Regions from separate parts of the Streptomyces sp. NBC_01571 genome, predicted to be linked through region 2. Evidence: predicted binding sites of a transcription regulator. Region 2 holds the regulator's gene; the other holds the start of a gene.
What was found. Region 2 encodes HspR, which represses chaperone genes until heat shock. Its sites were predicted from a motif close to TTGAGNNNNNNNNNCTCAA; they were not measured.
Positions count from the first base shown of each region.

Region 1: the regulator HspR is predicted to act here: its motif matches at 9,827-9,845, upstream of lon (endopeptidase La).

Region 1 covers NZ_JAPEPZ010000001.1:6,757,848-6,773,612, forward strand. Annotated here, with positions in the region: gene OHB41_RS30610 (DUF4097 family beta strand repeat-containing protein) at 1-703, opposite strand, end outside; gene OHB41_RS30615 (DUF6104 family protein) at 1,326-1,511, opposite strand; gene OHB41_RS30620 (multifunctional oxoglutarate decarboxylase/oxoglutarate dehydrogenase thiamine pyrophosphate-binding subunit/dihydrolipoyllysine-residue succinyltransferase subunit) at 1,619-5,422, opposite strand; gene OHB41_RS30625 (HAMP domain-containing sensor histidine kinase) at 5,705-6,805, opposite strand; gene OHB41_RS30630 (response regulator transcription factor) at 6,846-7,583, opposite strand; gene OHB41_RS30635 (spermidine synthase family protein) at 7,697-8,374, opposite strand; gene OHB41_RS30640 (rhomboid-like protein) at 8,736-9,614, shown strand; gene lon (endopeptidase La) at 9,868-12,291, shown strand; gene OHB41_RS30650 (lysozyme) at 12,367-13,269, opposite strand; gene OHB41_RS30655 (MarR family winged helix-turn-helix transcriptional regulator) at 13,550-14,041, shown strand; gene OHB41_RS30660 (protein phosphatase 2C domain-containing protein) at 14,467-15,255, opposite strand; gene OHB41_RS30665 (sensor histidine kinase) at 15,651-15,765, shown strand, end outside.
Region 2 covers NZ_JAPEPZ010000001.1:5,591,418-5,607,182, reverse strand. Annotated here, with positions in the region: gene clpB (ATP-dependent chaperone ClpB) at 1-1,472, opposite strand, end outside; gene OHB41_RS25245 (pyridoxamine 5'-phosphate oxidase family protein) at 1,645-2,058, shown strand; gene OHB41_RS25240 (Rieske (2Fe-2S) protein) at 2,230-2,526, opposite strand; gene OHB41_RS25235 (helix-turn-helix domain-containing protein) at 2,920-3,903, shown strand; gene OHB41_RS25230 (helix-turn-helix transcriptional regulator) at 3,866-4,900, opposite strand; gene OHB41_RS25225 (hypothetical protein) at 5,502-6,032, opposite strand; gene OHB41_RS25220 (substrate-binding domain-containing protein) at 6,146-7,273, opposite strand; gene OHB41_RS25215 (heat shock protein transcriptional repressor HspR) at 8,045-8,491, opposite strand; gene dnaJ (molecular chaperone DnaJ) at 8,496-9,683, opposite strand; gene grpE (nucleotide exchange factor GrpE) at 9,717-10,379, opposite strand; gene dnaK (molecular chaperone DnaK) at 10,376-12,217, opposite strand; gene OHB41_RS25195 (MraY family glycosyltransferase) at 12,313-13,332, opposite strand; gene OHB41_RS25190 ((Fe-S)-binding protein) at 13,566-15,765, shown strand, end outside.

The DNA of each region.
Region 1 (15,765 bases), 1.2 Mb from region 2:
GGCCGGTCACCCGGAGGTCCTCGAAGGCGCTGGAGACGGTGCCGCTCGCGGTGTTTGCCTCCACGTCGGCGTCCGCCGGGTGCGGGAGACGGATGGCGATCTCGCCCGAGACGTTCGTCAGGCGCACGTCGGTGGGGGTGCCCGTGGGGTCGAGGTCGACGATCATCGAACCGCTCACCGAGTCGGCACGCACGGAGGAGCCCGAGGCCTCGACCACGGTCAGGTCGCCGGAGACGGAGTTGAAGCGGAGGTCGCCCGTGACGGCCTGGGCCTCCAGGCTGCCGGAGACGGTGTCCACCCGGACGGGGCCGGAGAGGCGTACGAGTGTCGTGTCGCCGGTGACGCCCTTGACCTCCACCCGGCCCTCCACGCCGGAGACCACGGCGGCGGCGCCGACCACGCCCACCTCGACATGCGTGCCCGCCGGGACGGCGAGCGAGACCACCGCGCTGCGGCGCCAGCCCTTGCTGTCGAGCCACTTGAGGAAGCCCTTCCAGGGCAGGTCCTCGTACGCCACGGTGAGCGTGCCGTCCCGCTGGGTCACCTGAAGCGGGGGCCCCTCCAGCTGGGAGACCTGGAGCCTCGCGGAACCCTCGTCGGTGCCCACGACGTTCACTGTTCCGTTGACGACGCGCACGTGCAGCGCCGTCACGGGGTCGTCGAAGGTGAGCTTCCCCGGCTCTGCGACGGACCACTCGGACATGGTGCAGACCTCCAGACGACCGGTCCCGGACGGGCTCGGACACGGAATCGACGCGCCATATCGCGTCTTCCGTCATTCACGATATATCGCGGATACGGAAAGTCAAGACACCTGTTTCGGTGAGATGCGGGATGCGGGGGACGCGGGATGCGGGGAGACGCGGAGACACGGTGGGACAGGGGGAGTGGCGAGGGGAGCGCGGGGCATGGTGAAGCGCCGCGGGGCGCGACCGCGGGAATGCGACAGCGGGTATGCGGGCGCGGAGGTGCGGGGACGCGGAGATGCGGGGTCACCCGGTGGACGCCGAGCGGAGCGGCAGGTCCCGAGGGCGGGCCCTGGCCGTACGCCGCCGAATCCGTCACAGGGTGTCGGCCGGATGGGCCACGGCCGGATGGGCCACGGCCGGGTGGGCATCGGCCGGGTGGGCCTCGGCCGGATGCCCCACGGTCCTCGCCGTGGGCTTCGCCTACTGAGGGCTGGGGGCACGCGCCGCCGCGGGACCGCGGCCGGACTCTCGTGACGGGGTCGCCGACGACGCGCTCGGGATCACGTACGACCCGCGGCGCGCCCTCGACCGAAGGGCGGGAAGGAGGCCGTCACGCACGGCCGGACGCGACGGGATCTACTCGTCGTCCTCGTCCTCGTCGTCCAGCCGTGCCAGCCACGTCGCCAGCCGCTCCACCGGTACCTCGAAGTCCGGGTTGAGGTCGACGAACGTGCGCAGCTGCTCGGCGAGCCACTCGAAGGTGACCTCCTCCTCGCCGCGCCGCTTCTCCAGCTCCTCGATGCCACGGTCGGTGAAGTACATGGGCGGTGCTCCGGTCGGTGAAAGGGAAAGGGAAGGGAGATGCCGCGGGCCCGGCCCCCGAGAGGGAGCCGGGCCCGCGACGACGTACGGGACGCCGGGTCCGAGACCTAGGCCTCGAACACCTCACGCACCAGCTGCTCCTGCTCGGCCTGGTGCCGCTTCGCCGAGCCCACGGCCGGGGAAGACCCGGCCGGGCGGGAGATGCGGCGCAGCCGCTCGGCGCCCGGGATGTCGGCGCCGACGGCCAGGTCGAGGTGGTCGATCAGGTTGAGGGCGATGAAGGGCCACGCGCCCTGGTTCGCCGGCTCCTCCTGGGCCCACAGGTACTTCTCGGCGTTCGGGTACTTGGCGATCTCCGCCTGGAGCTCCGCACCCGCGAGGGGGTACAGGCGCTCGATGCGGATGATCGCCGTGTCCGTGACGCCGCGCTTCTGCCGCTCGGCCTCGAGGTCGTAGTACAGCTTGCCGGCGCAGAACACGACCCTGCGGACCGCCGCGGCCTCGACCGAGTCGTCGCCGATGACCGGACGGAAGGCGCCCGTGGTGAACTCCTCCGCCTTCGAGGCGGCGGCCTTGAGGCGCAGCATCGACTTCGGGGTGAAGACCACCAGCGGCTTGTGGTGCGGGTTGTGCACCTGCCACCGCAGGAGGTGGAAGTAGTTCGACGGGAGCGTCGGCTGGGCGACCGTCATGTTGTTCTGGGCACACAGCTGGAGGAAGCGCTCGATGCGGGCCGAGGAGTGGTCCGGGCCCTGGCCCTCGTAGCCGTGCGGCAGGAGCAGGGTGACGCCGGACGTCTGGCCCCACTTCTGCTCGGCGGCCGAGATGTACTCGTCCACGACCGTCTGCGCGCCGTTGACGAAGTCGCCGAACTGCGCCTCCCACATCACGAGGGCGTCCGGGCGGGCCAGCGAGTAGCCGTACTCGAAGCCCATGACCGCGTACTCGGAGAGCAGCGAGTCGTAGACGTTGTAGCGGGCCTGGTCGTCGGAGAGGTACTGGAGCGGGGTGAAGTCCTCGCCCGTGACCCGGTCGATCAGGACCGCGTGGCGCTGGCCGAAGGTGCCGCGGCGGGAGTCCTGGCCCGACAGCCGGACCGGGGTGCCCTCCAGGAGGAGGGAGCCGATGGCGAGGGTCTCGCCCATGCCCCAGTCGATCGTGCCGTCCTCGATCATCGCCGCCCGGCGCTGCAGCTGCGGCAGCAGACGCGGGTGGACGGTGACGTTGTCGGGGATGTTGACCTGGGACTCGGCGATCCGCTTGACGACCTCCTGGGAGACCGCGGTCTGCACGGCGACCGGGAACTGCGCCTGCGGGTCCGAGATCTGCACCTCCGCTCCCTGCGAGACGGCCTCGCGGACCTCGGTGAAGACCTTCTCCAGCTGGCCCTGGAAGTCCTGCAGCGCCTGCTCGGCCTCTTCGAGGGTGATGTCGCCGCGGCCGATCAGGGACTCGGTGTAGAGCTTGCGCACCGAGCGCTTCTTGTCGATCAGGTCGTACATCAGCGGCTGCGTGAACGCCGGGTTGTCGGACTCGTTGTGCCCGCGGCGGCGGTAGCAGATGAGGTCGATGACGACGTCCTTGTTGAACGCCTGGCGGAACTCGAAGGCCAGGCGAGCGACGCGGACGACGGCCTCGGGGTCGTCGCCGTTCACGTGGAAGATCGGCGCCTCGATCATGCGGGCCACGTCGGTGGCGTACATGGAGGAGCGCGACGACTCCGGGGCGGCCGTGAAGCCGACCTGGTTGTTGATGACGATGTGCACCGTGCCGCCGGTGCGGTAGCCGCGCAGCTGCGACATGTTGAGCGTCTCGGCGACGACACCCTGGCCCGCGAAGGCCGCGTCACCGTGCAGGGCGACCGGCAGGACCGTGAAGTCCGTGCCGCCCTTGTTGATGATGTCCTGCTTGGCGCGGGCGATGCCCTCGATGACCGGGTCGACCGTCTCCAGGTGGGAGGGGTTCGCGGCCAGCGAGACCTTGATCTGCTCGCCGTCCAGGCCGGTGAAGGTGCCCTGGGCGCCCAGGTGGTACTTCACGTCGCCGGAGCCGTGCATCGACTTCGGGTCGAGGTTGCCCTCGAACTCGCGGAAGATCTGCGCGTACGACTTGCCGACGATGTTGGCGAGGACGTTCAGCCGGCCGCGGTGGGCCATGCCGATGACGACCTCGTCCAGGCGGGACTCCGCGGCGCTGTCGATGACGGCGTCGAGGAGCGGGATGACGGACTCGCCGCCCTCCAGGGAGAAGCGCTTCTGGCCGACGTACTTCGTCTGCAGGAAGGTCTCGAAGGCCTCGGCCGCGTTCAGCCGGCGCAGGATGCGCAGCTGCTCCTCGCGCTCCGGCTTGGAGTGCGGGCGCTCGACACGGTCCTGGATCCACTTGCGCTGCTTCGGGTCCTGGATGTGCATGAACTCGATGCCGGTGGTGCGGCAGTACGAGTCGCGCAGCACGCCGAGGATGTCGCGCAGCTTCATCATCGACTTGCCGGAGAAGCCGCCGACCGCGAACTCGCGCTCCAGGTCCCACAGGGTGAGGCCGTGCTCGGTGATGTCGAGGTCGGGGTGCTTGCGCTGGCGGTACTCCAGCGGGTCGGTGTCGGCCATGACGTGGCCGCGGACCCGGTAGGAGTGGATCAGCTCGAAGACGCGGGCGGCCTTGGTGACGTCGTCGTCGTGGCTGGCGTCGATGTCCTTGAGCCAGCGGACCGGCTCGTAGGGGATGCGCAGCGCCTCGAAGATCTCGTCGAAGAAGCCGTTCTCGCCGAGGAGGAGGTTGGCGACGATGCGGAGGAACTCGCCGGAGGCGGCGCCCTGGATCACCCGGTGGTCGTAGGTCGACGTGAGCGTCATGACCTTCGAGATGCCGAGCTTGTTCAGGGTGTCCTGGGAGGTGCCCTGGAACTCCGCCGGGTAGTCCATGGAGCCGACGCCCATGATGACCGACTGGCCGGGCATCAGGCGGGGGACCGAGTGGACGGTGCCGAGGCCGCCGGGGTTGGTCAGGGAGACCGTGACGCCGGTGAAGTCGTCCATCGTCAGCTTGCCGTCGCGGGCGCGGCGGACGATGTCCTCGTAGGCCTGCCAGAACTCGAAGAAGTTCAGCGTCTCGGCCTTCTTGATGCCGGCGACGACGAGCTGGCGGTCACCGTTCGGCTTCACCAGGTCGATGGCGAGACCGAAGTTGACGTGCTCCGGCTTGACCAGGGTCGGCTTGCCGTCCTTCTCCGCGAAGGAGTGGTTCATGGACGGCATGGCCTTGATGGCCTGCACCATCGCGTAGCCGATGAGGTGGGTGAAGGAGATCTTCCCGCCCCGGGCGCGCTTCAGGTGGTTGTTGATGACGATGCGGTTGTCGAAGAGCAGCTTCACCGGGACCGCGCGCACGGACGTGGCCGTGGGCACCTCGATCGAGGCGTTCATGTTCTTCGCGACCGCGGCGGCGGGGCCGCGCAGCGTCACGAACTCGGGACCGGCAGGGGCCTCGGTCGCGGGCGCGGCCGGCGGCTTCGCGGCGGCCGGAGCGGCCTTCGCGGGAGCCGGGGCCGCGGCGGCGGGCTTCGGCGCGGCGGCCGGAGCGGGCGCCGGGGCCGCAGGAGCCGCCGGAGCGGCCTGGGCCGGTGCCTGGGGCGCCGCAGGGGCTGCCGGCGCGGCAGGCGCGGACACAGCCGTCGTGGTGGTCCCTGCGGCCCCCGCGGCCGCAGTACCCGCCGGAGCCGAGGCGGCCGGAGCCCCTGGCTTGTAGTCGGCGAAGAAGTCCCACCAGGCTCGGTCTACAGAATTCGGGTCCTGGAGGTACTGCTGATAGATCTCGTCGACGAGCCACTCATTGGGACCGAACGCAGCCGCGGGGTTCTTCCCGGCTTGGTCTTCGGTCGAGATGCTCGAGTTACTGGGGGACTGTGGCGACACGGCGGCAACCGCCCTCTTCCGCTTCACAAGGTGATGGACAGCGGAAATAAAGGCTACGCCTCCCTGGACGGGAAGGTCAGGCCGGGCCCGTCCAACGTCGCGCAAGTCACATCGGAAAGCGTGTTTCGGTGAGGGAAATGGCGGGAAACAAGCGAGGTTCCGGACCGGAATGGGTACGTCGATCCGGGGTCGCGGCACGACTCACGCAGCCCTCTGCCTGATCACACGTGTCCACGAGCGCCGGACACGGATGGATCTTGTGGCTCCGGTTCGAACTTTACGTCAACTTGGCAGAGAGGGGAGGCCCGGAAGGGTGACCTGGATCCGGCAGCCCCGCTGGGATTCGGCCACGCCGATCCGGCCGCCGTGCAGATCGACCGCCCAGCGGGCGATGGCGAGCCCCAGGCCCGTACCGCCGTCGCTGCCGGGCCCGTGCGGCGACGGCACCCCGCCGCGGTTGAACCGCTCGAAGACGCGGTGCCACTCCGACTGCGGAATACCGGGGCCCTCGTCCAGGACCTCCAGGGCCAGCGACTCGGGGAGGTCGCCCCGGCGGGCCTTGACGGTGACCCGGCCGTGCGGCGGGCTGTGCTTGACCGCGTTGTCGATGAGATTGGCGACGACCTGGTGGATCCGCTCCGGGTCGGCGTGCGCGGTCAGTTCCGGCGGGGAGACGTCGAGGTGCAGGTGGACGTCGGTACGGGTGTGGCTGCCGGAGCCCGAGGCGAGTCCCCCGCGCGCGGAGGCGACCATGTTGGCCTCCTTCAGTACGCCCGACAGGTACGGCCACACCTCGAAACGCCGCTTCCGCAGCGGTACGACGCCGTTGTCCAGCCGGGAGAGGTCCAGCAGCGTCTCGACCAGCCGGCCCAGCCGCTCCGTCTGCTTCAGGGCCGTACGCATCGTCTCGGGGTCGGCGGCGGAGACGCCGTCCACGACGTTCTCCAGGACCGCGCGCAGGGCCGCGATGGGGGTGCGCAGCTCGTGCGAGACATTCGCCACGAGTTCCTTGCGCTGGCGGTCCTGGGCCTCCAGCTCGTCGGCCATGAGGTTGATCGTCTGGGCCAGGTCGCCCAGCTCGTCGCGGCGGCTGTCGCTGACCCGGCGCGTGTAGTCGCCGTGCGAGATGGACCGGGCGACCGTGTTCATCTCGTCCAGCGGCGCGGTGAGCGAATGCGCCACGAACTGCGTTATCAGGAGGGTGGCGATCATCGAGAAGACCGTGATGAAGCGCAGTTCCGTCTCGGTGCGCACCGCGATCATCAGCAGACCGGTGGTGATGAAGACCGAGACCACGACCAGCGTGCCCAGCTTCGTCTTGATCGAGAAGGGGCGCACGGAGCCCCAGGGCCCGGCGTTCCCGCGCTCTCCCGGTCCGCTCATGAGATCAGCCCCCTCAGACAGGTCCTCGCGCGGGCCCCGCTCAGGGAGTCGGGGTCTCCAGCGCATAGCCCACACCGTGCACGGTGCGGATCCGCTCGGCGCCGATCTTCCGGCGCAGCGCCTTGATGTGGCTGTCCACGGTCCGGGTTCCCGAGGCGTCCGCCCAGTCCCAGACCTCGGCCAGCAACTGCTCGCGGGAGAGTACCGCGCGCGGCGTGTTGGCGAGGCAGACCAGCAGGTCGAACTCGGTGGGGGTGAGGTGCACGTCCTCCGAACGCACCCGCACCCGGCGCTGAGCGTGGTCGATCTCCAGCTCGCCGAGGCGCAGGATGCCGCTGCGCGGCGTCGAGGCCGCCACCACGGCCCGCTCGACCCGGCGCAGCAGGACGTGCACGCGCGCGGCCAGCTCCCGCATCGAGAACGGCTTCGTCATGTAGTCGTCGGCGCCCACGCCGAGACCGACCAGCATGTCGGTCTCGTCGTCGCGCGCGGTGAGCATCAGCACCGGTACCGGACGCTGGGCCTGGACCCGTCGGCACACCTCCAGGCCGTCGAAGCCGGGCAGCATGATGTCGAGGATCAGCAGGTCCGGCTGCCAGGCCTCCGCGGTGTCGACGGCGGCCGGTCCGTCGCCCGCGGTTTGCACGAGGAACCCTTCGGCTCGCAGACGGGCCGCGATGGCGTCGACGATCGTCGGGTCGTCCTCGACCACCAGCACCCGGCGCTGAGCGCCCGGCGTCGCCGCCGTGCCGTTGTGGGATGTGTGGGTCTGCTCCATCGCCCGCCCCTGATGTGTGCTTTCCGGAATCCGTGGGGTGATCCCATGACTGCGCTTGACGCTTGAATGATCCGCGCCAGGGGAGCAGCGTAAGGGCAGTCGGCTGCGCTCGGCTATCCAGGCCCTGTCGCGAGGTGGACGACGTCCGGAACGCCCCGGGCAACCGGGATCTCTTCGGTACGCACCCGTCGGAATCCGGCATTCCGCAAGCTTCCTTCAAATTTGGGAGAGGGCTGGGCCGACCACACGGCGAGCACCCCGCCGGGTCTCAACACCCGCGCGCAGTCCGCGAGTCCGGACGGTCCGTACAGGCTGTGGTTGTCCTCCGTGACGGTCCAGTCGGGGCCGTTGTCGATGTCCAGGCAGAGCGCGTCGTACGTGGCGGATGTCTCACGGAGGTGAGCGGACAGATCGGCCTGCACGATCTCGGTGCGCGGGTCGGCCAACGCCCGCGCGGAGAGCCGGGCCAGCGGACCGTCACGGTGCCAGTCGACGATGGCCCGCTCGCGCTCGACGACGGTGATGCGCCCCCAGCGCCGGTCCGCCGCCGCGTGGGCGAGCGAGAACCCGACGCCGAGCCCGCCGATCAGCACGTCCGGCTCCGGGCGCCCGTCGAGGGCGTCGTACGCGGCGTCGACGAGGAGCCGCTCCGAGCGGCCGTCCGAGGTGTCCATCAGGAAGCACCCGTTGGCGATGATCTGCAGCAGTGCGCCGTGGCGCCGCAACACGACCTCGCCGTACGGGCCTTCCCTGCGGTCGATGACTACGGGGGTGTCGTACGGAGCCGTCATGGCTCCCATCCTGGCAGTGCCCGCGGACGTGCGGAGGGGGAGATCCTCGGCCGCGCGGCGTGATCGATCCTCGGGTGCGCCGCCCACGCTGACGCCCCGGGTGCCCGGGTGCCTGGCTGTCCGGGCGCACGCCACGCGGGGTCCGCCCGGCGACAGCCGGTGCCGCCCGGCTGTCCTTCATACATACGGCCATGCATACGGCCATACATGCGGCCCTGCGTATGGCGACGGCCTCGGCCGCTCGTGCGGTCGCCGTTCCCGGCTGTGGGGTTGCTGTGAATCGCCCCGCGGGTGGCGTCGGTCATAGACAGTGACGCGCGGGACACCCAAGGCTGGGTGGCGACGGAAGGAGCCCTCCACCTTGGACCGGAGCACGACCGCGGCGGCCACGGCCTCCCCGTCCGACGTCACGCCCGAGAACCCGGAAGCGGGCACGTCCGTGCTGGACGGCATGCCGCGACAGCGCGGCGACGCGGTCACGGACCCATCCGCGCCCCGCCCGTCCGCCTCCCGCACCCACCCCCGTGCCCATGCCCTAGCCCGGACGCGCGCGCTACGGCCCTGGCGACTGCTCCCCACCCCCACCGGCACGCCCTTCACCTTCGGATACGCGGCCGTCCTCGCCGTCGTCTCGGTGACCGCCGACCACGCCGCACCCTCTCTCGTCCACGCGCTGCAGCAGGGTTCCAGTACGGACGTGGCGCATCTCGTGCGCCATCCGGTGCTCGTGCTGCTGGCCAGCGCGCTGTGGATCGCGGGCGGCATCGCGTCGATGTACGCGGCCGGGTTCGTGCTCGTACTGACCGCGCTGGAACGGCGCATAGGGGGGCTGCGGGCGGCGGGTGTCTTCCTGCTCGGTCACGTCGTGGCCACGCTGGCCACCGAGGTGCCCGTCGGTCTCTCGGTACTGGCGGGACACCTTCCCGGCAGTTCCCTGCACCGTCTCGACTACGGCATCAGCTTCGGTGTCGCCGCGAGCGTCGGTGCCCTCGCCGGGCTGCTGACGCCATGGCTGCGCTGGCCGGTGCTGATCGGCTTCGCGGGGGTGCTGATCGGCGACCTGATCGCGTTCAGGGACCCGATGACCGACTGGGGACACCTGCTGTCGCTGGCGGTCGGGGTCTCGACCTGGCCGCTGGTACGGCGCAGGCACCGGGCCGGCGCCGGCGGGGGCGGAGGCCGAGGCGCGGGCGACCCCGCCGTCCGGCCGGTCCAGACCTCCGGCACTGTCGCCGCCTAGGGTCGCCGTCCCCCCAGGGGGATGCCCCGCGCGGGAACAGGGCGCCTCATGAGGTGGTTCTTGCGGTAGACCCCGGCCGGGTGCAGTCCCGGCGGACCCGTCGACACCTCGAAGACGACGCTGACCTGCGCGGATGCCCGTCGTCCCGAGGGGTGGCCGAGTGATCGCTCAGAGCGAACAAGCCCCGGGGAACAATCGGGGACTCACATGCATTGAGTCGGTGTAGCTCAACTTGACTGCCGAAGGGAAGATCATGGCTTCGACGTCCACATCGCTCACCCTGCCCGTGCTGCCGCTCGACGACGAGGTCGTGCTGCCCGGGATGGTGGTTCCGCTGGACCTGAACGACGCCGATGTGCGCGCCGCGGTGGAGGCGGCCCAGGCCGCCGCGCGGTCGGAGCCCGGCAAGCCGCGGGTCCTGCTGGTGCCACGCATCGACGGGGCGTACCCGAGCACCGGTGTGCTCGGCACCGTCGAGCAGGTCGGCCGACTGGCCGACGGCGACCCGGGCGCGCTGATCCGCGGCCGTGGACGCGTGAAGATCGGTGCCGGCACGACCGGTCCCGGTGCCGCCCTGTGGGTCGAGGGCACCCAGGTCGACGAGACCGTGCCCGACCCGCTGCCCGGCCACGTCACCGAACTGGTCAAGGAGTACAAGGCCCTCGCCACCAGCTGGCTGCGCAAGCGCGCCGCCTGGCAGGTCGTGGACCGCGTACAGGCCATCGACGACGTGTCCGCGCTCGCCGACAACTCCGGTTACTCCCCGTTCCTGAGCACCGAGCAGAAGGTCACGCTGCTGGAGACCGCCGACCCGGTGGCCCGGCTGAAGCTCGCCACCGAGCAGCTGCGCGAGCACCTCGCCGAGCAGGACGTGGCCGAGTCCATCGCCAAGGACGTCCAGGAGGGCGTCGACAAGCAGCAGCGCGAGTTCCTGCTGCGGCGCCAGCTGGAGGCCGTCCGCAAGGAGCTGCGCGAGCTGAACGGCGACGCCAAGGAGGGCGAGGAGTCCGACGACTACCGGACCCGCGTCGAGGCCGCCGACCTCCCCGAGAAGGTCCGCGAGGCCGCGCTCAAGGAGGTCGACAAGCTGGAGCGGTCCAGTGACCAGTCGCCCGAGGGCTCCTGGATCCGGACCTGGCTCGACACGGTGCTGGAGCTGCCGTGGAACGAGCGGACCGACGACAGCGGTGCGTACGACATCCAGGGCGCCAAGGCCGTTCTGGACGCCGAGCACGCCGGACTCGACGACGTGAAGGAACGCATCACCGAGTACCTCGCCGTGCGCAAGCGGCGTTCCGAGCGCGGGCTCGGTGTGGTCGGCGGGCGGCGCGGCGGTGCCGTGCTCGCGCTGGTCGGACCGCCCGGCGTCGGCAAGACCTCGCTCGGCGAGTCCGTCGCGCACGCCATGGGCCGGAAGTTCGTCCGGGTCGCCCTGGGCGGCGTCCGGGACGAGGCCGAGATCCGCGGCCACCGTCGTACGTACGTCGGCGCCCTGCCCGGCCGCATCGTCCGCGCCATCAAGGAGGCCGGGTCCATGAACCCGGTGGTCCTGCTGGACGAGATCGACAAGGTGGGTTCCGACTTCCGGGGCGACCCGGCCGCGGCCCTGCTGGAGGTCCTCGACCCCGCGCAGAACCACACCTTCCGGGACCACTACCTGGAGGTCGAGCTCGACCTCAGCGACGTGGTGTTCCTGGCGACGGCCAACGTGCTCGAAGCCATCCCGGAGGCCCTGCTCGACCGTATGGAGCTGGTCAGGCTCGACGGGTACACCGAGGACGAGAAGGTGGTCATCGCCCGTGACCACCTGCTGCAGCGGCAGCTGGAGCGGGCGGGTCTGGCGAAGGACGAGGTCACGCTCGACGAGAGCGCGCTGCGCAAGCTCGCCGGGGAGTACACCCGGGAAGCGGGCGTCCGCAACCTGGAGCGGGCCGTCGCCCGGCTGCTCCGCAAGATCGCGGCACAGCACGAACTCGGCGAGCGGGAACTGCCGTTCACGGTGACCGACGCCGACCTGCGCGGGCTCCTCGGACGGCCGCACCACGTGCCCGAGTCGGCCCAGGACCCGGCCGAGCGCCGTACCGCGGTGCCCGGTGTCGCCACCGGTCTGGCGGTCACGGGCGCGGGCGGTGACGTCCTCTACGTGGAGGCGTCGCTCGCCGACCCGGAGACGGGCGCGGCGGGTCTGACCCTGACCGGTCAGCTGGGTGACGTGATGAAGGAGTCGGCGCAGATCGCGCTGAGCTTCCTGCGGTCGCACGGAGCCGAGCTGGAACTGCCGGTCGGCGACCTGAAGGACCGGGGCGTGCACATCCACTTCCCGGCGGGCGCCGTTCCCAAGGACGGTCCGAGCGCGGGCGTCACCATGACGACCGCCCTCGCCTCGCTGCTCAGCGGACGGCCGGTCCGTACGGACGTGGCGATGACCGGCGAGGTCTCGCTGACCGGCCGGGTGCTGCCGATCGGCGGCGTCAAGCAGAAGCTGCTGGCCGCCCACCGGGCCGGGGTGACGACGGTCGTGATCCCGAAGCGCAACGAGCCCGACCTGGACGACGTCCCCGCCGAGGTCCTGGAGAAGCTCGACGTCCACGCCGTCACGGACGTCCGGCAGGTGCTGGAGCTGGCGCTGACCCCGGCGACCAGCGGTGCGACCCCGGAGGTGTCGGTGGCGGCGTGACGGACGCCGCCGGTACGTCCGGACGGGTAAGGCCCGGGCCCGTGAGGGAGCCCGGGCCTTCCCCTGTCCCGGCGGTCACCCGTTGGCGAGCGCCTGCACCCGGTCGAGCGCGCCGTTGAACCTGTCGTGGTCACCGACCGTCGGTCCCGACGACGTGTACTGCCACATCGTGTAGAGGGACCAGCCGGCCGGAAGCGTGCCGGGGTCGGAGGCGTAGCGGGCGATCCACAGCGGGTCGGCGGCGGCGAATCCGCCGTAGTTCCCGGTGCAGTCGCTCCACCAGCTGGTGGCCGTGTAGATCACGGCGTCCCGCCCCGTGCGCGCCCTGTACTGGGCGAGGAAGGAGCTGATCCAGCTGACCATCGCGCTCTGCGTCTTGCCGTAGCAGGCGGCGCCGTACGGGTTCCACTCGATGTCGAGCACGCCCGGCAGCGTCCTGCCGTCACGGGACCAGCCGCCGCCGTGGTCCACGAAGTAGTTGGCCTGGGTGGCGCCGGTCGTCGTGTCCGGGGTCGCGAAGTGATAGGCGCCCCGGATCATGCCGACGTCGTACGAGCCGTTGTACTGCTGGGCGAAGTAGGGGTTGGTGTAGTACGTCCCCTCGGTCGCCTTGGTGTAGGCCCACCTGACCCCGCTGCTCCACAGGGTCGACCAGGCGACGTTTCCCTGATGGCCACTGACGTCCACGCCCTCCGTCTGGGTGGCGTCACCCGTGCTCGGCGTGCCGCTCCGGCCGTCGTGCGCGAGGACGCCCATGCCCAGATGGGCGGAACCGCGGGCCGGGGCGGGGTCGGAGGCGGTGGGGGAGGAGGGGGTGACGCCCCGTACGGGCGCGGCCGGGAGTGCGGGCGACGCCTGGGCCGGAGGAGCGAGGAGGAGGGGGAGGAAGAGCGCGGAGAGGGCTGCGAGCAGCGTCCAGGCCCTGGACAGGCGCCCCGGTGGGGGCGTGGTGCGGCTTCCGGATCCGTGCGCGGGCATGTCGTGCCTCCGAGGGGATCGGTGGTGCACGGTGGGGGGAACACTGGCGGACCGACGGCATCGCCCCCGACGCCCGTGGGGGCCAAGTCCTCGTCGACTTGTTGATGGCGTGCGCATGCCAGTATTTGTCTGTCAGAGAAGCTAGGCACGGGGAAGGCCGCGGGGAAGAGGGCCCGGAGGCTGCCGTTGGTCTATGCCTGCGAAATACTGGCGGAGCTGCGGCAACGGCGACTTTTGGCAGAAACTTTCAGGATCGGGAAACCGGGTCAGGGGTGCTGACGTGCACGAGGGCGCAAACGGCGACGGGCGTCGTGTCGAATCCGAGGCGTCGGAAAATGGTGTGGACCAGGAATTCCCGGCGCTGGAGCGGGAGTTGACCGTGTTCCTGCGACGCGCCCGGGCCAATTCCGGTGAGATGGCCCGCGAGGTGCACCCGGATCTGGAGTCCTCGGCGTACGGACTCCTCTTCCGTCTGGAGGAGTGCGGCCGCCAGCGCGCCACGGAACTGGCCGCCTACATCGGGGTCGGCAAGGCCACGATGTCCCGCCAGCTCCGCGCCCTGGAGGAGCTCGGCCTCGTCGCCCGCGAGCCCGACCCGGCCGACGGCCGCGCCTGGCTCGTCCACCTCACCGAGGGGGGCCGGGACCGCTTCCGCCGGGTCCGGGAAGCGAGACGGGCACGGTACGTCCGCGAGCTGGCCGGCTGGGACCCGCACGAGGTCGCCGAACTCGCCCGGCTGCTGCACCAGCTGAACCAGGGCATGGAGAAGTAACGGTCGCTCCGCGGGTGGACCAGGGCCCGCAGGTGCCGCGTTGCTCCGCGGGTGGTCGTCCGTCCCGTGGGTGCCGTCCTGTTCCGTGGGTGCCGCTCTGTTCCGTGGGTGGTCCGCCTCCGGGTGGGTGGCGTGTTGTCTCCCGGGCGCCCCGCCACGTGGGCACGTCCGCCATCTGTGGGCTGCAGGGCGTCCCGTGGGTACCGCGCTGCTCCATGGGCTCCCTGCCCGGATCGGCGGACGGTCCGCCGTCTCGTGGGGGTCCGCCGTCCAGCGGCCGGTCCGCGGCCGGTCCGCGACGCCGCGCACGTGAGGAACCCGGCGGGCGCCCCCGGCGGGCCCCCGCGACGGTTCGCCGACCCCGAAGCTCGGGCGCGCCGTCCGTCGCGTCGCGCGGCGGGCCGTCCCGCGCGCGGCGCCCCCGTTCAGTACTCCACGAACACCACCGTCGCGTCGTCGTGCGTCTTGCTCCGGCGCAGACGCACCCGGTTCTCCGCGTCGTCGCGCTCCAGCGTCCGTACGCGGTCGACGAGAGCCTGCCCGCCCTCCTTGCGGAGGAGGGTGAACAGCTCGCGCCAGTCGCCCTCCTCGAACTTCTCGACCCAGCGGGTCGCGCCGTCCGTGAGGGCGGCCAGCGCGCGCACCTCCGCACGCGGCAGCACGCCCGTCACGGCCCGCGCCGCCACCGACGGATCCGCCGCCGCCGTGAAGAAGCCCCCCTCCCTGTTGCGGACCGTCGCGTCGGCGATCGCGTCCGTGGCGAGCCAGGCGCGCGGGACCAGGTCGAGGCGGCCGTCCAGGACCGGTGTCACCTCCCCGGCGGGGGACTCCAGCAGCAGGGCCGAGTCCGACAGGACCAGGTACTCGACCAGTTCGGCGGACCACCGTGCGACCACCACGGTTGCCTGCGGCGTACGCGGGTGAGAAAGGTCACAGGAGCCGGCGTGGGCCTCGGCGGTGCGCCGGATAGCCCGGGAAAGGATCTCCGACAGGGGTAGATCCCGGCGGAAAACGGACAGTTCGGTCAGGGATCCGCCGAGCCGCGCCGAGAACCAGGCGACGGAATGAAGACATCCGTCGTCGCCGGGCGGGGGCGTCACGCCGTCGAGGAGGACCAGTGAACCCCCCTGTCCCGAGGCCGGAAGCCCGACCGCTGCGAAGTCCTCATTGGGGCGGCCCGGGTCGCCCGGTTCGGAAACGAGTTCGGTGCGCATCCAGCCAGTCTGCACGAGCTCTTCACAAGGTCCACGAAAGGCTGGCAACGGGCGCCGAACGGGTACGGACCCGCAGCTCAGCCGCCTGGTTTGGCATGGAATGATCGACTCCGGGAACGCGTGGCGGCGAATACTGCCAAAGCCCGCCGCCGACGTCCAACCGGCCCGCCGCGCAAGGGGGGCGCACGCGCCAGAGGAACTTGCCCGCCAACTCCCGTCCGGGGTTCACTCCTTCGGGTGGCGGGTCAGATGATGCGGGACCACTGCCCACCGGCACTGGGAGGGTCGGGAGCCGATGGGGGGTACCCCCTGCACACGCCGAGTCGAAGGCGTGCGGAGGGCGGACACCTTCATTGACGGAGCGTCACCCGGGCCCTTGGGTACACGAGTCAGGAATGCGAGCACCGGTGCAGAAGATGCGGTCTCGGCGCACAGGCAGGCAGTCGGCCCCCGAGGGGGGCGCGGAACGCACGCCGGGGGCCGCGGGGGACACCTCCGCGGGCAAGGGCC
Region 2 (15,765 bases):
GCACGTTCGGCCTGGCCGCGCAGCTCGTCGAGCTTCTCCTTGAGCTCACCGACGCGGTTGAGGGACTGCTTCTCCTTCTCCCAGCGGGCGGTCAGCCCCCGCAGCTCCTCCTCCCTGTCGGCGAGGTCGCGGCGCAGCTTCTCCAGACGCTCCTTGCTGGCGGCGTCCGTCTCCTTGCTGAGCGCGAGTTCCTCCATCTTCAGCCGGTCCACGGAGCGCTGGAGTTCGTCGATCTCGACGGGTGAGGAGTCGATCTCCATGCGCAGCCGGGACGCGGCCTCGTCGACGAGGTCGATGGCCTTGTCGGGCAGGAAGCGGGAGGTGATGTAGCGGTCGGAGAGGGTCGCGGCGGCCACCAGCGCGCTGTCCGCGATCACGACCTTGTGGTGGGCCTCGTAGCGCCCCTTGAGTCCGCGCAGGATCGCGATGGTGTCCTCGACACTCGGCTCGGCGACCAGGACCTGCTGGAAGCGGCGCTCCAGGGCGGGGTCCTTCTCGATCCGCTCGCGGTACTCGTCGAGGGTCGTGGCGCCGACCATCCGCAGCTCACCCCGGGCGAGCATGGGCTTGAGCATGTTGCCCGCGTCCATCGAGGAGTCGCCGCCGGCGCCCGCGCCCACCACCGTGTGCAGCTCGTCGATGAAGGTGATGACCTGCCCGTCGGAGTCCTTGATCTCGGCGAGGACGGTCTTGAGCCGCTCCTCGAACTCGCCCCGGTATTTCGCCCCGGCCACCATGGCGCCGAGGTCGAGCGAGACGAGCCGCTTGTCCTTGAGGGACTCGGGCACGTCGCCCTTCACGATCCGCTGGGCGAGGCCCTCCACGACGGCGGTCTTGCCGACGCCGGGCTCGCCGATGAGGACGGGGTTGTTCTTGGTGCGCCGGGACAGCACCTGCACGACCCGGCGGATCTCCTGGTCCCGGCCGATGACCGGGTCGAGCTTGCCGTCGCGCGCGGCGGCCGTGAAGTCCGTACCGAACTTTTCGAGTGCCTTGTACTGGCCCTCGGGATCCGGGGTCGTCACCCGGCGCCCTCCCCTGGTCTTCTGGAACGCCTCCAGCAGCTTCTTCGCACTGGCGCCCTGCTGCGAGAGTACGTCCCCGCTCCGGCCGCCCTTCGCGGCGATGCCGATGAGCAGGTGTTCGGTGGACAGGTAGTCGTCGCCGAGTTCCTTGGCCTTGTCGGCCGCTTCGGCGATGACGGCGAGCAGCTCGCGGTTGGGCTGCGGCGGCGCGACGGTGGACCCGGTCACGCTGGGCAGGGCGGCCAGCACACGCTCGGCGGCGGCCCGCACGGAGGCCTGGTCGGCGTCGACGGCGGCCAGCAGATCGATGATGTTCTCGTTGTCCTGCCCCCCGAGCAGCGCGAGCAGCAGGTGTGCGGGGGTCAGGTCCGGGTGCCCCTCGGACACGGCCCGGGTGGTGGCCGCGTTGATCGCGTCCCGGCTCCTGTTGGTCAGCTCGGCGTCCACGTTCGCGTTCTCCTCCTGTGCACGGACTTCCTGAACGGACTCTCTGTACGGACTTCGCGTACGGACCTTCCCGTACGGACTGACTCAGTCAGCGTACACAAAGTTGAGTCTATTCCACTCAAGGTGAGGCCGGGGGGACTTACGTCGGAACGGTCGGGTTACCTTTCGGACCATGGCCGCATATCCGGTGGACCCGCACGATCCCGATCCCGCCTACCTCGCCTTCTGGCGGGAGCGGCACCTGTGCACGCTGACCACGCTCCGGGCGGACGGCAGCCCGCACGTCGTTCCCGTCGGGGTCACCTACGATCCACAGGCCGGTCTGGCCCGGGTCATCGCCGGCGGGTCCAGCGCGAAGGTGGGGCACGTGACGGCCGCCGGGGCCGACGGCGCCCGGGTCGCGGTGTGCCAGGTGGACGGACGGCGGTGGGCGACGCTGGAGGGGCGCGCGACCGTCTCCGCCGAACCGTCGCGCGTCGCGGAGGCGGAACGGCGGTACGCGGAGCGGTATGGGAGGACCCCCTCACCCAACCCGGCCCGGGTGGTGATCGAGATCAGACTGACCTCGGCGCTGGGGCGCGGCTGATTCCGCCGCCCGCCCGGTTCCGGCCTTCGTGAATGAGGCCGCACCCGGGGGACGAGCCTCGGATACCAGGATCTTTCGCCCAAAACTGCAGCGGCGTCACCGTGTTCAGGTCACGGTGACGCCGCTGCGGGGGGAAGTACCTGCGCGATCTACTACGACGGGGGAATCGCGTCAGGCACTGCGGGGGGTGGCTGAGATGGTCCTTACATCCGGGGCTTCCGGCTCGGCCAGCTGGTGGTCACGCTGATCGAGGTTCACAAAGATCATTCCGTACCTGATGGCACATCGCACGGGCTGCGGCGCGCCGCGCGGGCGTCGCAGACACCGGTACGCCCGTACGTCCTCCTCCTCGTCCCGGGTGACGACGACCGGCTCTCCGAACACGGTCACCATCAGCGAGTCACCGGTGTGCGGGATCGCTGTCGCCAGGTCGATGAAGTGCCAGCCGGAGCGGTAGGCGGTTGCCATCTCGCGACGGAAGGAGCGGTCGTCGGGGGGCGTCGTCACGTCAACTCCCGGAGCCGTCATCCGCCGCCGGAGTCACAACCACGTCGTCCGCGGCTGGCGCCGGCCAGTGACTGTCCGCCAGTACATTGTCCGTGGCCACCGCCGGCCAGTGACTGTCCGCCAGTACGTCGGCCTTCGTCTCGGAGAGGCCGCCCAGAGCTCCGAATGCCACCATGGCGGAGAAGGCGGCGACAAGCACCGAGCGAAGCATTTTGTTACGCATAGTCGGCTTCGTCCTCACTTGAAAGTCCCGTCTTCCCCCGTCGAATAAGACGATGGCTCATTCGGGCACGTCGTGGCCACATAATCGATGCATCATGTTCCTGCACGTTCAGGACCCTGGGGGGTGGACTTTTGGCAACGAATCAGACTAATGCGACACATCCCCACGGTGTGACCCAGTTGTGCGAGGACGGAGGCCGTCTCTACGCGAACGCGCTGCGCACAGGACGAATCGCGCGCGAGGACGCGGAGCCCGCCCCCTGCTTGGTGGAACTGGCACTCCTCCACCCCGATCCCGATGACGCGAACTGGCTGCGCCCGGTGCCCCCTTCGGTGGCCCTGGCCCAGCGACTCAACCCCATAGAGCGCGAGATCACCGAACGCAGGCGTCTCTCGATCGAGTTGAGTGACGCTTTTGAGCCGTTCATGGCTCTCAGCGTCCAAGGAGCGACGCTCACCCACTCCATCACAGTGCTGGAGGGCGGCGACCGTATCAACGCGGCGCTGAACCTGGCGACCTCCCAGTGCCAGCACGAGATGCTCACGATCCAGCCGAGCGACCGCGGCTCCGAGCGCAGCCTCCTCCAGGGGCTGGAACGCGACCGGCCGCTGATCGAACGTGGTGTGAAGATCCGGACGCTCTATCAGCACACAGCCCGCTACAGTCCCGACAAACTGGCCTACGTGGCACAGCTGTCCGACGGCAAGGTCGAGTACCGCACCATCGACGAGCTGGTGGAGCGCCTCATCGTCTGCGACGAGAGCGTCGCCTTCATCCCCACCCGCGACGACCAGCAAGTCGCCCTGGAACTGCGCCATCCGGGACTCGTCCGCTACCTGATCAAGGTCTTCGAGTTCATCTGGGGCCGCGCCGTCCCGCTCACCGCCGGCGCGCCCTACGAGACCGCCCCGGGCGGCATCACCAACATCCAGCACTCCATCGCCAAACTCCTGGTGGAGGGCCACGTCGACGAGGCCATCGCCCGCCGTCTCGGCATGAACGTCCGCACCTGCCGCGCCCACGTCGCCAAACTGGCCACCGCGCTCGGCAGCGGCAGCCGGGCACAACTCGGCTATCTCATCGCCCAGTCGGGGATTCTGGACCAGGAGCACTGAACGGCAGCAGCTCCGGGGAGCGCGGCGGCCCATCGAGCCCCGCCTGCGCGATCCGGACGCCCAACTGCGTACGGCTCGCCGCTCCCAGGGTTTCCGAGAGGCGTGCGATGTGCGCCCGGCACGTCCGCACGCTGATCCCCAGCCGCTCCGCGACCACCGCGTCCTGGTGCCCCTCGGCGAGCAGCGCCGCGATCGAACGCTCGCGATGGGTGATGCCGTCGATGCCGGTCTCCGGGAGCGGGGCGGCGAGCGGGATCGCCAGCCGCCACAGCCGCTCGAAGACCGTCACCAGGTAGTCGACCAGCGCCGGGTGCCGCAGCTCCAGCGCGATCGTGCGGTCGTCGTTGGCCGGGATGAACGCCACCTTGCGGTCGAAGAGGATGAGCCGCTCGACCACCTCGTCGAGCGTCCGGGCCTCCGCCGCGCCGCCCATCATCTCCATGTAGTTGTGCAGGCCCTGGCCGTGCCGCGCCACATGCGTGTACAGGTCCCGCATCCGCACACCCCGCCGTCGCATCTCCAGCGCCCGGTGCAGGCCCTCCGACAGCTCGTCCTCGCGGCGGATGCCGCCCGGCTGCACCGTCAGCACCTCGCTGGTGCACGCCTCGGTCGCCTCGTCCATCGCGGCCCGGATCCTGGGCAGTCCGTCCAGGACGCGGATCGCCACCCCCTCGGTCTGCGCCTGCACGCGCCCGCCGAGCCCGGCGTACCACTCGAACGCCGCCACCGCGCCGCCCACCCGCGCCTGGCTCGCGCTGACCTCCTCGTACACACCCCGGATCAGCCGCGTCATGACCTCCTGCGGCGAGGTCGGCACCAGCCACCCCATGTCGTCGGGGTCCGGGTGCAGCAGCGCCAACTCGACCAGGCAGGGCACCGCCTCGGCGTCACCGCGCGGCACCCGCCCGCGCCGCACGGCCCGGGAGTACACCCGGTCCCCGGCGTCGCACAGTCGGTCAGCGCCGTGCGGATGCCTGTCCGCCCCGTGCCCGGCCATCTCCCACCCCTGGCTCCAACCTCCGGCTCCAGCAACCTCCGTGATGCGACGCTGCGCACCGTCCACGGCGGAGCACTTCCGCACTGCGGACCCCGTGGCCCGCGTCTTCCGCAGCGCAACTATGCGCGGCCCCGACCGCCATCGCAACACGGGCGCGCCCCCCGCGCGCCCCCTCTCGCCCGTATACGTCCGGAAATTCCCCCACCTCCGCACGGCACCCTGCAACAACATGACGGTGCCTCCGCTGCACCCCGCGCCGCCGGGGCCGACGCCGTGCCCGGCCGTGGCCGCGACCACCGCGACGCGACCCCGGTCCAGGACACCCACCCGGGGGTGACCGGCGGTCCGCCGGAGGTGACGGTGGAGCTCACCAGCGAGGCGTCAGGAACGGCCTGGAGGGCCCGTGGGTCGGTTACGGGGCTCGCGCTGGAGGCAACCGTGGCAACGCGTACGCGGGGCGCGCTCAGCCACGCCCGGGGCCGGATCGCCTCTCCGCTCAGGAGGCCCTCAACGGGCCCTCGGGGACGGCGACTTCGGCGCGGATCACCCCCGCGGTGGGACGGAACGCACCCGCCGGGGCACCGCCCGCGAGGGACCCGTCTCAGACAGCCGTGGCCCAGCTCCTGAGCAGCGCCTCCCGGGCTGCCCGCCAGGGTGTGACACCGTCGCCCTCGACGCTCCCCCACTCCAACAGCCGCGCCACGTCCGCCGTGCCGTCGACGAAGCGGTTCAACAGGTCAAGCGACAGTTCGTACTCGGACTGCACATAGCCCCCGACGGCCGCCGTGTACACCGTCAGTTCGGCCTTCTCCTCGTCCGTGCGGACGTGGAGTTCGAACGCGGGCGGCGCCTCACCGCCGCCCGTCGCCACGTCGAGGACCGTGTCCATCACGCTGTTCACCAGCCACCGGGTACTGGAGCGCACCTGCGCGTCGTGCACGGTGACCGCACGCACGTCCCGCCACGCCCAGAAGCCCTTCTGGTCGGTGCCCACGGCCTCCAGGCCCTCGGGAGTGAGCCGTACCCCGCGCCCGTTCCCCGCGGGCTCGGCACCCACGTACACGCTCTCCTCGGTGATCCAGAACAGGCCGATCATGGCCACGGGCGCCTCCAGTACGAACGCATCGAGCACGGTCTCCCGGTGAGACCCCGACCGGCCCGGAACGGTTCACCCGGGCCGTGAAAGACGTACGCGCGGGAGCCCCGGCCCGGGGCTCCCGCGCGTAGGTCGCAGGACAGGTACGGCTACTTGATGCCGGCCGCCGCACAGGCCGACTTGTACTTGGCCGTGCAGATCTCGCTGAGGCGGTAGATGTTGTCCTGGAGCACCGTTTCCTTGATGTTGTCCTTGGTGAGGGCGACCACGGGCACGAGCTGGGCCGGGATCTTCTGGGCCGTGGGGCTGTCGACCTTGTCCCGGGTCAGCGCGTCGAACTCGATCCCGCGGCCCTGGACCTTCGCCACGGCCATCTCGGCGGCGGCGGTGGCCTCCTGCGGGTACGACTTGTAGACGCTCATGTACTGCTCACCCAGGAGGATCCGCTGCACCGCGTCGAGCTCGGCGTCCTGGCCCGTGACCGGCGGCACCTTGTTGACACCCATGGTCTTCATCGCGTCGATGACCCCGCCCGCGAGGCCGTCGTTGGCGGAGTAGACGCCGGCGATGTTGCTGAGGCCGATGGCCGAGATGGCCTTCTCCATGTTGGACTTGGCCTGGGCCGGGTCCCAGTCCTTGGTGTCGTACTTCTGGGCGATCTCGACCTTGCCGTCGAGCACGGACATGGCGCCCGCCTTGAACTGCGCCGCGTTCGGGTCGGTGGGCGCGCCGTTCATCATCACGATCTGCTTCGTGGCGGTGTTGGTGCCGAGGGCCTTCAGGAGTTCCTTGCCCTGCACCTCGCCGACGAGCTCGTTGTCGAAGGAGATGTACGCGTCGATCGGGCCCTCGGCCAGCCGGTCGTAGGCGATGACGGGGATACCCGCTGCCTTGGCCTTGCGCACACCGCTCGCGATGGCCTTGGAGTCGACCGCGTCCACGAGGAGGACGTCGACCTTGTCGTCCACCAACTGCTGGAGCTGGGCGTTCTGCTTGCTCGCGCTCTGCTCGGCGTTGAGGTGGATAACCTCGCCCTTGCCGTTGGTCAGCTTTTTGACCTGCTCATTGATGATCGGGTAGTCGAACTTCTCGTAACGCGTGTTCGCCTTCTCGGGGAGAAGGAGACCCACCTTGATGTCGTCGCCCTTGGTCGGGCTCGCCTTGGAGTCGCTGCCGCCGATCCCGTCGACGACCCCGCAGCCGGCGAGGGAGACGGCGATCGCGGACGAGGCCAGGGCTATGGCCGTACGACGAAGCCGGGTGTTACGAGTGTTCACATCAGGTGCCTTCCGGGCGAGGTAGCTGCATTGCGACCCAGGTGGCTGAAAGCCAACGCGGCGATCACCTCAGCGTCAAGGAGTAACCACTTAACGAGATGGCAACAGCATTCTGTGTTCCCCAAGTGAACACGATGGGAAGAGGCTGTACCTCCACTTCCACGTAAGCCCTGCGGAGCACTTCGTTCCCACACACCTCGTGAGGACCGGACAACCCACGCCTCCGACCTGGAGACTTGAAGATGGCCGAGTATCACCGCAGCTCCGGACGGGCGAGCGCGAGCCCGGTCCGACGCGACGGAACGGCCCGCACCAGGGCCGAAGTGATCTGCGTCACTCGCCGACCCGTCCGTCGCGCACATCGCACAACTCCGGCCGCAATGACCGATTATGTCTCGCCGCCCACGAACGGCAGTCGACCTGAACGTCGTTTTCCGGGGCACATCGAAGAAAAACGGACCGTTAGGTCCAGGGCGCGGACTTGGCCGATTCGGCCCCCTTCCCGACCGCGTCCGCGGGACCGGTCCCTGGCAGAACGTCACCGTCCCCTGAGACGGTCCGTCACCCTCACCGTTCCCGACGGCAAACACACTTTCGCGTCGGCCACGCCGCAGCGGCCGGTTCCGCCGTCGTCGGGTTCGCCCGCGCCTGCGCGGACAACTCGCCCGCCCGGCAGGCCCCTTCGCCCGATGCCCCACGGTCTCCGGCAGCCGGCGCACGCGAAGGGGCCGGGAGGTGATCCACCTCCCGGCCCCTTCGACGCTCGGGGAACTACTCCGGCGACCGCTTCGGCCGCCACACCACCAGCGCGCTCGTCTGCTGGACCTCCTGGTACGGGACCAGGTCCCGCCGGTAGGAGGCGTGGACGGCGGCCTCGCGCTGCCGCATGGTCGCCGCCGCGCCGTCCAGGGCCGACTCCAGCTCCACGACACGGGACTGAAGCGCGGCGACCTGGTTCTCCAGCTCGATGATGCGTTTGATGCCGGCCAGGTTGATGCCCTCGTCCTGCGACAACTGCTGGACGGTGCGCAGCAGTTCGATGTCGCGGGCCGAGTAGCGCCGGCCGCGCCCGGGTGTGCGGTCCGGGGAGACCAGGCCGAGGCGGTCGTACTGGCGCAGGGTCTGCGGGTGCAGGCCGGAGAGCTGGGCCGCCACCGAGATGACGTAGACGGGGGTCTCCTCCGTCAGTTCATAGGGGTTTCGACGACGGCCGTCCATCTGCTCATGCTCCCTTCGCGGCCTGGAACAGCTCCGCCCGCGGGTCCTCGTCCGCGGTTGCCTCGCGATACGCCTCCAGGGCGTCACGCGCCTTGCCCGACACGTCCGTGGGGACCGCGACCTCGACGGTGACGAGGAGGTCGCCGCGGGTGCCGTCCTTGCGGACCGCGCCCTTGCCGCGGGCCCGCATCGTACGGCCGTTGGGCGTGCCCGGGGGCAGTTTCAGGGTGACCGGGGGGCCGCCCAGGGTCGGTACCCGCACCTCGCCGCCGAGTGCCGCCTCCGCGAAGGTGACGGGCACGGTGACGGTGAGGTTGTCGCCCTTGCGGCCGAAGACCGGGTGGGCGTCCACATGGACCGTGACGTACAGGTCGCCGGCCGGGCCGCCCCGTTCGCCCGGTGCGCCCTTGCCGCGCAGGCGGATGCGCTGGCTGTCCGAGACCCCGGCGGGGATGCGGACCTGCATCGTGCGCGAGGACTTGGCGCGGCCGCTGCCCTGGCAGATCTCGCAGGGGTGCTCCGCGATGAGCCCGCGGCCCTTGCAGTCGGGGCACGGGTCGGTGAGCGAGAAGCCGCCGCCCGAACCCCGCGCCACCTGGCCGGTGCCGACGCACGTCGGGCACACCCGGGGTGTGCCGTTCGCGTCGCCGGTGCCGGAGCAGGCCTTGCAGGGCGCCTGGGAGGTCATCCGCAGCGGGACCGTCGCGCCGTCCACCGCCTCGGTGAAGCTCAGCGTCACCTCGGTGTCGATGTCCTGGCCGCGCCGGGGCTGGGTCCGGGTGCCGGTGCCCGCGCCGCCGCGGTTGAACAGGCCCCCGAAGACGTCACCGATGCCGCCGCCGAAGCCGCCGGCCCCGCCGCCCGCGCCGCCCTGGGCGCCGCCTCCGAAGAGGTCGCCCAGGTCGAAGTTGAAGTTGCCGCCGCCCGCTCCGGGCCCCGGACGGAAGCCGCCGTTGCCGAAGAGGGCGCGTGCCTCGTCGTACTCCTTGCGCTTCTTGACGTCCCCGAGGATGTCGTTGGCCTCGGAGATCTCCTTGAAGCGCTCCTCGGCCTTGGCGTTGCCCTTGTTGGCGTCCGGGTGGAACTCGCGGGCGAGCTTCCGGTACGCCTTCTTGATCTCGGCCTCGGTGGCGTCCTTGGGGACGCCGAGGACCTTGTAGTAGTCCTTCTCGATGAAGTCCTTGGTGCTCATCCCCGACGTCCCTCCTTCCTCATCGTGTCAACGTCAGCCCTCGTCCGGGCCACCGCTCTCCTTGTCCTCGGCCGCCTCAGCCGTCGTGTCGTCGGACTTGACGGACTGCGCGCCCGGCTGGGGCTCGGCGACCGCCACCCGCGCGGGGCGGATGGTGCGCTCGCCGAAGCGATACCCGGGCTGCAGAATCGCCACGCACGTGGTCTCCGTGACGTCCGGAGCGTACGAGTGCATCAGGGCTTCGTGGATCATCGGGTCGAAGGGCTCGCCCTCCTTGCCGAACTGCTGAAGCCCCATCTTCGCCGCGACGGTCTCCAGCGACTCGGCCACCGACTTGAAACCGCCGACCAGTTCACCGTGTTCCCGCGCGCGGCCGATGTCGTCGAGGACGGGCAGGAGCTCGGTCAGAAGGTTCGCGATGGCGACCTCCTTGACCGCGATCCGGTCCCGCTCGACCCGGCGCCGGTAGTTCTGGTACTCGGCCTGGAGCCGCTGGAGGTCCGCGGTTCGCTCGCCGAGCGCCGTACGTACCTGGTCCAGCTGCGCCGTCAGACCGGCGGTCTGTGCTGCGGCTGATGCGTCCCCGGCCGGGGACGCCCCCTCCGCGGAGGGGGCGTCCTTCGGCTCGGCGTCGTCAGGGGTGGCGCCGGAGGGGACGTCAGGCTTCTCTTCGAAACCCGGGGTCTCCTCCGTCACGCGGCACCGTCCTTGCGGTCCTCGTCGACGATCTCGGCGTCCACGACGTCGTCCTCGGCCCTGGCCTGCTCGGCACCCTCGGCGCCGGCGCCCGCCTGCGCGGCCTGGGCGTCGGCGTACATGGCCTGGCCCAGCTTCTGAGAGACGGCCGCGACCTTCTCGGTGGCCGTACGGATCTCGGCGGTGTCCTCGCCCTTGAGCGCGGCCTTCAGCTCCTCGACGGACGCCTCGACCTCGGTCTTGACGTCACCGGGGACCTTGTCCTCGTTGTCCTTGAGGAACTTCTCCGTCTGGTAGACGAGCTGCTCGCCCTGGTTGCGGGACTCGGCGGCCTCGCGGCGGGCGTGGTCCTCCTCCGCGTACTTCTCGGCCTCTTCGCGCATCCGGTTGACCTCGTCCTTCGGCAGCGAGGAGCCACCGGTGACGGTCATCTTCTGCTCCTTGCCCGTGCCCAGGTCCTTCGCGGTCACGTGCATGATGCCGTTGGCGTCGATGTCGAAGGCGACCTCGATCTGCGGGACGCCGCGGGGCGCCGGCGGCAGACCGGTCAGCTCGAACATCCCGAGCTTCTTGTTGTACGCCGCGATCTCGCGCTCGCCCTGGTAGACCTGGATCTGGACGGACGGCTGGTTGTCCTCGGCGGTGGTGAAGATCTCGGACCGCTTGGTCGGGATCGTCGTGTTCCGCTCGATGAGCTTCGTCATGATGCCGCCCTTGGTCTCGATACCGAGGGACAGCGGGGTCACGTCGAGGAGCAGGACGTCCTTGACCTCACCCTTGAGGACACCGGCCTGCAGGGCGGCGCCGATGGCGACGACCTCGTCCGGGTTGACACCCTTGTTGGCCTCGTTGCCGCCGGTCAGCTCCTTGACGAGCTCGGCGACGGCCGGCATACGGGTGGAGCCACCGACGAGAACGACGTGGTCGATCTCGGACAGGTTGATGCCCGCGTCCTTGATGACGTTGTGGAACGGCGTCTTGCAGCGCTCCAGAAGGTCGGCCGTGAGCTGCTGGAACTGGGCGCGCGTGAGCTTCTCGTCCAGGTGCAGCGGGCCCTCGGCGGAGGCCGTGATGTAGGGCAGGTTGATCGAGGTCTCGGTGGACGAGGACAGCTCGATCTTGGCCTTCTCCGCGGCCTCACGGAGGCGCTGGAGGGCCATCTTGTCCTTGGCGAGGTCCACGCCGTGACCGGACTTGAACTGCTGCACCAGGTAGTCGACGACCCGCTGGTCCCAGTCGTCACCACCGAGGTGGTTGTCGCCGTTCGTGGCCTTCACCTCGACGACGCCGTCGCCGATCTCCAGGAGGGACACGTCGAAGGTGCCGCCACCGAGGTCGAAGACGAGGATCGTCTGGTCGTCCTTGTCCAGGCCGTACGCGAGCGCGGCGGCCGTGGGCTCGTTGACGATACGCAGGACGTTCAGGCCCGCGATCTCGCCGGCCTCCTTCGTCGCCTGACGCTCGGAGTCGTTGAAGTACGCCGGAACGGTGATGACCGCGTCCGTGACCTTCTCACCCAGGTAGGCCTCGGCATCGCGCTTCAGCTTCTGCAGGATGAAGGCGCTCATCTGCTGCGGGTTGAAGTGCTTCCCGTCGAGCTCGATCTTCCAGTCCGTACCCATGTGACGCTTCACCGAGCGGATGGTCCGGTCCACGTTCGTGACCGCCTGGCGCTTGGCGACCTCGCCGACGAGCACCTCACCGTTCTTGGCGAAGGCGACGACGGACGGCGTGGTCCTGGCACCCTCGGCGTTGGTGATGACGGTGGGCTCGCCGCCCTCCAGAACGCTGACGACGGAGTTAGTCGTGCCCAGGTCGATGCCGACCGCACGTGCCATTTCAATTCCTCCAGCAATGACTTGAGTGGAACGGACTCAAGTGTGCACGACGTCCAGCTTCCGGTCAACAGAGCTGAGTCGAGGGGGCTCAAGTCTTATCTGTTCCTTACGCGCAGGTAGGCGCCGACCTGCGGTTTCCCCGGGAAACTCGTCCCATACACGGGGACACGAAGGAGTACCACGACCCCCACGACGGCGCCGCCGGCCACCCACAGGGCCGCCGCAGCCCCCACCCACCCCAAGTCGATCAGCATGCCGACGAGTGCACCCGCGAAGCCGGTGACGCCGGCGAGGACCGCGGCACCCTGTGGCGTGACACCGAGGTGCCGCAGCCGGTGGACGAGATGGTCGGCAGCGCCGCACAGCAGCGGACGCCCGGCCCGCCGCCGCGACACCAGCACCAGCACGGCGTCCGCGGTCGCCACCACCGTCAGCGCGAACACGGCCCCCACGCTCGACCCGGTCTCCCGGCCGGCATGCACCAGTACCGCGGCCGAGGCCAGCACGAACCCGGCGAACAGGCCGCCACAGCGCCCCGGCACGATCCGGGCCGGCGGCCAGCCGTGCATCAGGAATCCGGTCAGCGCGGCGGCCAGCACGCTCAGCAGCGTCGCCAGCCCGTCCATGACCTCCGCGGCCGCGGACCCGCTCAGAGCGAACGCGGTGACCACGGCGACCGTCCCCATCACTCCATCGGCGTGATCGAGCGAGGTGAAGGCGTGCGCGATGAGGACGATCCACCCGACGGCCACGACTCCCACGGGCAGTCCGAGTTCGTCGAACGGCACGGTCAGCGCGGCGGCGGCGGTCACGACGGCCCCCCGCACCGCGAGCGGTACGGGCCTCAGGTCGGCGACGAGCCCGAGGGCACCGACCCCCACCCCGGCGACCAGCAGCCGCCCGGCCGCGGGGCCGAGCGGGGCCACGTCCGTCCAGTCACCGGCCCCGGCGACGAACGCCGTCGCCACGATCACCGCCGGACCGCCGAGCAGCGCCACCAGCCGTCCCTGCCGCCGCTCGACCGCGCCGAGGCGCAGAGCGAGCGTCCGCAGCAGTGCGGAGAGCAGGGCGGCGAGGAACAGGGCGGCGAGGGCGGCGGCGATTCCGTACAACACAGCGCCAACTTAGGGTTGAATGTCTGAAATGTGCCGCAGATAGGACGATCGGGTTTACGTGTCGACCTCGCGACCCCGGGAAGGGACACCCCCGTCAGGCAACCCTCAGCGACGCAGATCACCGCACCGCTGGCTACAGTGCGGCGCAAGAAGTGGGTAGTCTCAGACGGACTGCATAAGTTACCGCTTAGTAATCACACAAAGCCCCACCTCGCAGGCCCGAGGAGCCCCCAATGCAACTCGCCGCGATCATTGTGTCGCTGACCCTGACCGTGGTCGGCGTTGCGCTCATCGCCCGAGCCGTCGCGCAGATCTACCGGTTCATCAAGCTCGGCCAGCCCGTACCGGCCGGTTCCCGGACCGACGCCTGGAAGGCCCGCAGCATCACGCTGGCCAAGGAGTTCGTCGGCCACACCCGGATGAACCGGTGGGGGATCGTCGGCGTCGCGCACTGGTTCGTCGCCGTCGGCTTCCTGACCCTCGGCCTGACGATCGTCACGGCCTACGGTCAGCTGTTCAAGGCCGACTGGACGCTGCCCGTCCTCGGCGGCTGGCTGCCGTACGAGCTGTACACCGAGTTCATCGCGCTGTTCACGACGCTCGGCATCCTCGTACTGATCGCGATCCGGCAGCTGAACCGGCCGTCGAAGCCGGGCCGCAAGTCGCGCTTCGCGGGCTCCAAGACCGGCCAGGCCTACTTCGTCGAGGCCGTCATCCTCGTCATCGGCCTCGCCATCATGACCCTGCGCGGTCTGGAGGGCGCGCTCCACGGCGTCCACCACTACGAGGCCGCGTACTGGGCGTCGTACCCCCTGGTCGCCGCCTTCAAGGGCCTGAGCCTCGGCACCCTGCAGAACCTGGTCTACCTGACCGCGATGATCAAGCTCGGCGTCACCATGGGGTGGGCGATCACGGTCGGCCTCAACACCAACATGGGTGTCGCCTGGCACCGCTTCCTCGCCTTCCCGAACATCTGGTTCAAGCGGAACGCGGACGGCGCGACCGCGCTCGGCGGCCTGCTCCCGATGACCTCCGGCGGCAAGGACATCGACTTCACCGACCCCGGTGAGGACGACGTCTTCGGCGTCTCCCAGGTCGAGCAGTTCTCCTGGAAGGGCCTGCTGGACTTCTCCACCTGCACCGAGTGCGGCCGCTGCCAGTCGCAGTGCCCTGCCTGGAACACGGGCAAGCCGCTCTCGCCCAAGCTGCTGATCATGTCCCTCCGGGATCACGCGCACGCGAAGGCCCCCTACCTGCTCGCCGGCGGCGGCAAGGACATGGAGGGCAACGAGAAGGCCTCTCCCGAGGCCCTCGCGGACGTGCCCGCCGCGGCGCTGGCGGAGGCCGAACGGCCCCTCATCGGCACCGTCGAGGAGAACGGCGTCATCGACCCCGACGTGCTGTGGTCCTGCACGACCTGCGGCGCCTGCGTCGAGCAGTGCCCCGTCGACATCGAGCACATCGACCACATCGTCGACATGCGCCGCTACCAGGTGATGATCGAGAGCGCGTTCCCGTCCGAGGCGGGCACGATGCTCAAGAACCTGGAGAAGAAGGGCAACCCCTGGGGCCTGGCCAAGAAGCAGCGGCTGGAGTGGACCAAGGAGGTCGACTTCGAGATCCCCGTCGTCGGCCGCGACATCGAGGACCTCACCGAGGTCGAGTACCTGTACTGGGTCGGCTGCGCCGGCGCCCTGGAAGACCGCGCCAAGAAGACCACCAAGGCCTTCGCGGAGCTGCTCCACATGGCGGGCGTCAAGTTCGCGATCATGGGCGGCGACGAGAAGTGCACCGGTGACTCCGCCCGGCGCCTCGGCAACGAGCCCCTGTTCCAGGAACTCGGCATGGAGAACGTGGCCGCGCTGAACATGGCGTTCGGCGAGGAGACGGACGACGAGGGCAACACCACGCCCGAGTCGAAGAAGCCGAAGTCGGCGAAGAAGATCGTCGCCACCTGCCCGCACTGCCTCAACACGATCGGCAACGAGTACCCGCAGCTCGGCGGCGACTACGAGGTCATCCACCACACCCAGCTGCTCCAGCACCTCATCGACGAGGGCAAGCTGCTCCCGGTCACCCCGGTCGAGGGTCTGATCACCTACCACGACCCCTGCTACCTGGGCCGTCACAACAAGATCTACACGCCGCCGCGCGAGATCATGTCCGCCGTCCCGGGCCTGCGCCAGCAGGAGATGCACCGCCACAAGGAGCGCGGCTTCTGCTGCGGTGCCGGTGGTGCGCGGATGTGGATGGAGGAGCGGATCGGCAAGCGCATCAACAACGAGCGGGTCGACGAGGCGCTCTCCCTCAACCCCGACATCGTCTCCACCGCCTGCCCGTTCTGCCTCGTCATGCTGACCGACTCGGTCAACGGCAAGAAGAACGACGGCAAGGCCAAGGAGTCCGTCCAGGTCGTCGACGTCGCGCAGCTGC